Regions from separate parts of the Telluria sp. LT2P34 genome, predicted to be linked through region 2. Evidence: predicted binding sites of a transcription regulator. Region 2 holds the regulator's gene; the other holds the start of a gene.
The links. The regulator LexA, encoded in region 2, represses DNA repair genes until DNA is damaged. The targets are predictions, from matches to a motif close to ACTGTATNNNNATACAGT.

Region 1 (3,401 bases), on a different contig from region 2:
GAGCGCGACTTCGAAGCTCTCCGATGAGGAGCTGCTCGACATCCTCGAGCAGGTGCACTTGCCGCACCTGGCCGGACACGTGGGCGGCCTGGACGCCATGCACGACTGGGAAAAGCTGCTGTCGGTCGGCGAGCAGCAGCGCCTGGCCTTCGGGCGCGTGCTGGTGCACAAGCCAGCCATCGTCATCCTCGACGAAGCCACCAGTGCGCTCGACAGCGGCAATGAAGCGTCGCTGTACGCGCGCCTGCGCGACGGCGGCACTACCCTGATCAGCATCGCCCACCGCGCCGCCGTGCTGCGCCACCATACCCATGTGCTGCACCTGACGGGCGGCGGCGCATGGGAAGTGCACGAGGCAAACGCCTACCAGTTCGAGGCGCCAATCCACCCGGCTTGAGCAGGAGTCCCGCATGCAGCATGCCCCCATCGCATCGGCTTACGACCAGCTGGCCGAACGCTGGCTCGACGACAGTTTCAACCAGGCCAACGGCGTCGCCCAGCACGAGCGCGCTTTGGCCTTCCTTGGCGATGACGGTGGGGGCTGGGCGCTGAACGTCGGCTGCGGCTGCAATACCCGGCTCAACCCATCCATGCGCGCCCGGGGGCTGCAGATCGAGGGCATCGATATCTCCGAGCGCATGCTCGACCTGGCCAGGATCGCCGACCCGGCAGTCATCCTGCACCATGCCGACGCCGTCAGCTGGCAAGCCGAGCGCAGCTACCGCTTCATCACGGCCTGGGACAGCATCTGGCATGTGCGATTGGCGCAGCAGGCGGGCCTGCTGCGCAAACTCATGGATGCACTGGAGCCGGGCGGCGTGTTCATTTTTTCGATGGGCGGGCTGGACGCGCCCGCGGAACACGTCGACGATGCAATGGGTCCTGCGGTTTACTACGCCAGCCCGGGCATTCCCGGACTGCTGCGGCTGGTCGAGGAGGCCGGCTGCATGTGCCGGCATCTCGAATTCGACCAGTACCCGCTGAAGCATCTTTTCATCGTCGTGCAGAAAGCCGGGCAGTCCTAGCGTCCGACCCCGATGCCGATGCCGATACCGGAGCCACGTCCGCCGCTGCCCCAGCCGCCAAAGATCGACGTCGATACGCCTGCACGGCCGACGTTGTTCTTTGCCGCCAGCTGAACAACACAATTGCGCCACGGATCGGTATTTGCCGCATAACCCAGCTGCGTACATGCGGGGCCGTATTCGACAATCATGCGATCCATTTCAGCCTGTTGCTTCATTGCTTTTTCTTGAGGGGTAGCACACCCCAGCAAGCAGATTGCGCTTGCAGCCATCAACATCAGAGCGCGCATGGCGTTTCTCCTTTAGCGATTCGATCGGACTGAGAAATCGGACTGAGAATCAAGCCTCCCGATGCATTCTCGCTCAGTGCGCTCCGGACTGTCGCAGGCTTGCGGTCTTATCGGCCTTCCTTGTTAATCATCTGCACCAGCTTGAAGGCTTCGTGCTGGATCACCGGCTCCGCCGCCGCCAGTTCCTTGCTCGCCAGGACATAGGCGGCGCGCTTGCGCTCTTTCTTTTCTTCCGGTGCGACGGTCGGGCGCGCGCCCGGCATCATCAGCTGCACCCCGCTGTTGTACTTATTGTGGATGACCTTCTTGCCGTAGGGAGTGCGGTAAAAACGGTTCATCTCGATGGCGGTATCGGCGGATATGACGCGTGCCAGCGCCGGCGCCATGCGGCGGTACATTTCTGCAGGAGGCGTTTTGTCGAGTTTTGCAAAAATCACCTTGCGCTGGGCATCGCTCGCGTAACGGCTGCGGCCGGCGACGCCCTTGACGACATTTTCGAACTGCATGGCGCCCAGCAGGTCTTCTACCGCTTTCACGTGCGCCGGACCTGAAACGGCGGCCTGTGCCGAGGGCGCGGGCGTGACGGCGAAGGCGGGGGCGGCGGCAACCAGGGTGAGACCCAGCAGGGCCTGGACGGCAAACTTCATATGTTTCCTTTTTGTTAGTAGTGTCTGACTATTTACTGTAAGCGATAGGTTTCCTTTTAAGCAAGCGGGTGATTTCTTGTATCCGCACGGAAATGATTGATAAGTTGATCTCATCGATCCTATACTGTGTTTTTATACAGTAGTTTGTGCACTCACCACATTCGCCCTTGCCGATGCCCCGTCCCGCCCAGCCGCCCGCTCAATACCTGCCCGATTATGCCGAGCTGTTCTGCCTGTCGAATTTCTCCTTCCTCGAAGGGGCCTCGCATGCCGAAGAGCTGGTGGAGCGGGCGGTGCGGCTGGGCTATTCGGCGCTGGCGCTGACCGACGAATGCTCGCTGGCCGGGGTGGTGCGCGCCCATGCCGAAGCAAAAAAAGCGGGGCTGCCCTTCATCGTCGGCGCCCATTTCCACCTGCAGCAGCCCGACGGCGCTCCGGCCCTCTCGCTGATCCTGCTGGCGCAGAACCGCAACGGCTACGGCAACCTGTCCGAATTCATCACGCTGGGCCGTACGCGCGGCGAAAAGGGCAGCTACCGCCTGGGCCCCGGCGACATCGCCAATCCGCCGCCGGAGCTGGCCCACCTGCAGGGCATGCCCGATTGCCTGGCGATCCTGCTGCCCCGCTATCCGGGCCACGAACCGAAAGACGTCGACCGCCTGCACGCGCAGGCCGCCTGGCTGGCGGCGCAGTTCCCGGGACGCGCCTGGCTCGGCCTGGTGCTGCTGCACCGCGCCTTCGACGAGGCGCACCGGGTCACGATCGAGGAGGTGGGCGGACAGCACCGGCTGCCGGTGGTCGCCCTCGGCCATGTGACGATGCATGTGCGCTCCCGCAAACCCCTGCAGGACACCTTGAGCGCCACGCGCCTGAACAAGCCGGTGGCCGAATGCGGTTATGGCCTGGCGCAGAACGCCGAGCAGCACCTGCGCGCGCGCCTGCGCCTGGCGAACATTTATTCGGTCGATGCGCTCGTCGAGACCCTGCGTATTGCGGCGCGCTGCAGCTTCTCGCTCGACGAGCTGCGCTACGAATATCCGAACGAAGTGGTCCCGCCCGGCCACACGGCAGGCAGTTTCCTGCGCCTGGAGACCTATATCGGCGCGCACCGCCGCTTTCGCGAAGGGATTCCCGCCAAGGTGCAGGCCCAGGTCGAGCACGAGCTGTCCCTGATCGCCGAGATGGGCTACGAACACTACTTCCTGACCGTCTACGACATCGTGCGCTTCGCGCGCTCGAACAACATCCTGTGCCAGGGCCGCGGCTCGGCGGCCAATTCGGCCGTCTGCTACTGCCTCGGCATCACCGAGGTTGATCCGGCGCGCGCGAACCTGCTGTTCGAACGCTTCATCTCGAAGGAGCGCAACGAGCCGCCCGACATCGACGTCGATTTCGAGCACCAGCGCCGCGAGGAGGTGATCCAGTACATCTACAACAAG
Region 2 (3,401 bases):
CGCGACGGCGACAGCGTGCTCGCCGGTCGTCTTCAGGGGACCGGTCGGCAGGCGCACTTGCGCCTTTTCGACTGCAAAACCCTGCTTCGTCAGCGCTTCAGCGATGTCGAAGTTGGTGACCGAACCGAACAGGCGACCGTCGACGCCGGCCTTCTGGCCGATGGTGATGGTCATGCCGCTCAGCTTGTCGCCCTGGGCTTGCGAAGCCGCCAGCTTTTCGCCAGCTGCTTTTTCCAGCTCGGCGCGCTTGACTTCGAACTCGGCGACTGCCGACGAAGTTGCACGGCGGGCCATCTTTTGCGGGATCAGGAAGTTACGTGCGTAACCGTCCTTGACCTTGACCACGTCGCCCAGGTTGCCGACGTTAACAACTTTTTCCAAAAGGATCACTTGCATATTTTTCTCCAGAAAATTCTGACTGTACGGCGCTTGAATTAAGCGTTGTGCAGGTCGGTGTACGGCAGCAGCGCGAGGTAGCGTGCGCGCTTGATCGCGGTGTCAACCTGGCGCTGGTAGTGCGCCTTGGTGCCGGTCAGGCGTGCAGGCATGATCTTGCCGTTTTCCTGGACGAAGTCCTTCAGGGTGTCGACGTCTTTGTAGTCGACCTGCTCGACGTTTGCGGCGGTGAAGCGGCAGAACTTCTTGCGCTTGAACAGCGGATTTTGCTGTTTGCGCTTGAGTTTTTCTTTGGCCTTGTTTTTGTCGAACTTTTTACCGAATGCCATTTGAGGCTCCTGTATCTAAAAGGTGGGCCGCTATTGTTTTAAGCGGCGGCACTAAAATCAATGATGTGAAACACCAGGGCTTTGCTGCTGCGGTTCTTCCTGGCCAAAAATCCCGTGAACTGGTGCGCGGCGCCCAACTCGGCGCTGGCGAAGCGGCCCGAAATTTCTCCCGCGGCGAACGCGGCAATTTCGAACTCCACCAGTCTTGCCACACCTGCCTCGACCTGCTGCGAACTGTGCATCAGGATTGCCGAAACGACCGGCACGCCGGCGGGGGTGTAGCGCAGTACGTCGCGTTCAGCGATGGTTGCGACGACGTGTAACTGGTTCACTTCAAGTGTTCAGGGTTCCTGGCGAAAGAATGTTTAAGCAGCAGCAGGGGCCGGGGCAGCAGCAGCAGGGGCCGGAGCCTGGGCTGGCGCTTCCGAGCGGTGGCTCTTGGCTGCGTCTTCGCGCTGGACCGACTTCATCATTGGCGATGGGGTCGTTTCAGCTTTCTTCATCTTCACGGTCAGGTGACGCAGCACGGCATCATTGAACTTGAATGCGGTTTCCAGCTCGACCAGGGTCTCGTTGTCGCACTCGATGTTCATGCAGATATAGTGCGCTTTAGGCAGCTTCTGGATCGAGTAAGCCATCTGGCGACGGCCCCAGTCTTCGACGCGATGAATGTTACCGCCGCGTGCGCTGACGCTGGCCTTGTAACGTTCGATCATCGCCGGGACTTGCTCGCTCTGGTCCGGGTGGACGATAAAAACGATTTCATAATGACGCATGCAGTACTCCTTGAGGACGTTTAAACAAATGCCCACCTCGGCGTCAAGACGAGTGTGGGAAGGGAAAGCCGGCAATTATAGCGCGGATGGCGCGACAACACAATGGGACGGGAAATGTGACAATTTCAGCGATTTCCCTTGCATTCGCCGAAATACTGTACAAAAATACAGTCTGAATCATCAACCATGGCAGATCCATGCTCAAGCTCACCGCAAGGCAACAACAGATCCTTGACCTGATCAAGGAAGCGATCGACAACACCGGCTTCCCGCCCACGCGCGCCGAGATCGCGAAGGAACTGGGCTTCAAGTCGGCCAACGCCGCCGAAGAACACCTGCAGGCGCTGGCCCGCAAAGGCGCGATCGAAATCGTGTCGGGCACCTCGCGCGGCATCCGCCTGATCGGCTCCTCGGTGCATGCGCCGGCATCGGTCCCGCACATTCCGGCGGCGCTCCTGATGTCGCTGCCGCTGGTAGGCCGCGTGGCCGCCGGTTCGCCCATCCTGGCCCAGGAACACGTCGAAGCCACCTACAACGTCGACCCGGCCATGTTCGGCGCCCGTCCCGATTTCCTGCTCAAGGTGCGCGGCTGGTCGATGCGCGACGCCGGCATCATGGACGGCGACTTCCTCGCCGTCAAAAAGATCGACAACGCCAAGAATGGCCAGATCGTGGTCGCCCGCATCGGCGACGACGTGACCGTCAAGCGCTACCGCAAGACGGGCGAACTGATCGAGCTGCTGCCGGAAAATCCGGACTTCAAGGTCATTCGCGTCGAACCGGGCGACGAGTTTGCGCTCGAGGGCCTGGCAGTCGGACTGATGCGCAGCTGGCATTGAGCATCGCTTGAGCGCTTCCTGAATGCAAAAAGCCGCTCGACGCGGCTTTTTTATTTGGCTGACTAGGGAGTCTGTCGCGGCGCGGCGCCCATCGGCTTGTCGAAGTCGTACAGTTTCACCGACGGGCTCTTCGCCACGATGTCATTGTGCTCCTTGACATAGGCTTCGGTCGCGCTGCGCCATGCGGCCAGGTCGGCCAGGACCATCTTCGAGCTGACGCGCGCTTCCTCGGCCAGGTTTTCCTGCACCAGCGCCAGGCGCTCGCCCGCACGCCTGGTTTCGGCTTCGTTCATCAGCTTGGCGATATCGGGCGGAATCAGTTTCACCAGAGGCGAGGCGGCGTTCAGGTTCTTGACGTAATCGTTGTAGCAGGTCTGCCACTTGGTCACGCTGGCCGACACGCGCTCGATGTCCACGCTCTGCTTCGAGATCGCGGGGATGCGCGGAACCGGGCAGTTGAAGGCGCCGGACTTCAGGTCTTCACCCTGGTATTGCTCGACCCAGCGCGTGATCTCGGCACGGCGCAGCGTGCGCTGCTTCATGACTTCAAGCGAACTGATCGCAACTGGATTGCCTTTTGCCGCCGCCTTGCGGAACCAGCTTTCCGCTTTGGCATCGTCGGTGGCGCCAGCTTCGCCGTACCAGTACATCTGGCCCAGGCGCTGCTGCGCTTCGACATTGCCGGCGTTGGCCAGCTTGGTGTAGAGCCGCAGCGCCTCCGGATAGGATTTTTTGGCAAACAAGGCGTTCGCGTCGGCCAGCTCGTCGGCATAGGCGGGGATGCACAGGCTCAGTGCGAGGCATAGCAACAGTTTTTTCATGGGGGCGTTGGATCCGGGTAAAGACCTATCATAGCCTGCACCCCGGCCCGACTCAAGCGCCGAGGGCGACGCGGAAGTCGTCGATCAGGTCTTCGGTATCCTCGATCCCCACCGACACCCGGATCAGCGACTCGGCGATGCCCATGCCGGCGCGGCGCTCGGCCCCCATCTCGAAGAAGATCGTGTGCGCGACCGGAATGACGAGCGTCCGGGTGTCGCCCAGGTTGCTGGCAGGGATGG

Region 1: the regulator LexA is predicted to act here: its motif matches at 2,086-2,103, upstream of AC56KZ_RS06160 (error-prone DNA polymerase).

Annotation. Positions count from the first base shown of each region.
Region 1 covers NZ_JCASIN010000002.1:61,997-65,397, reverse strand. Annotated here, with positions in the region: gene AC56KZ_RS06180 (ABC transporter ATP-binding protein/permease) at 1-397, shown strand, start outside; gene AC56KZ_RS06175 (class I SAM-dependent DNA methyltransferase) at 411-1,025, shown strand; gene AC56KZ_RS06170 (hypothetical protein) at 1,022-1,315, opposite strand; gene AC56KZ_RS06165 (DUF2059 domain-containing protein) at 1,423-1,962, opposite strand; gene AC56KZ_RS06160 (error-prone DNA polymerase) at 2,136-3,401, shown strand, end outside.
Region 2 covers NZ_JCASIN010000006.1:24,032-27,432, reverse strand. Annotated here, with positions in the region: gene rplI (50S ribosomal protein L9) at 1-396, opposite strand, end outside; gene rpsR (30S ribosomal protein S18) at 435-725, opposite strand; gene priB (primosomal replication protein N) at 764-1,057, opposite strand; gene rpsF (30S ribosomal protein S6) at 1,091-1,501, opposite strand; gene lexA (transcriptional repressor LexA) at 1,699-2,340, shown strand; gene AC56KZ_RS15940 (tetratricopeptide repeat protein) at 2,403-3,161, opposite strand; gene AC56KZ_RS15935 (cystathionine gamma-synthase family protein) at 3,214-3,401, opposite strand, start outside.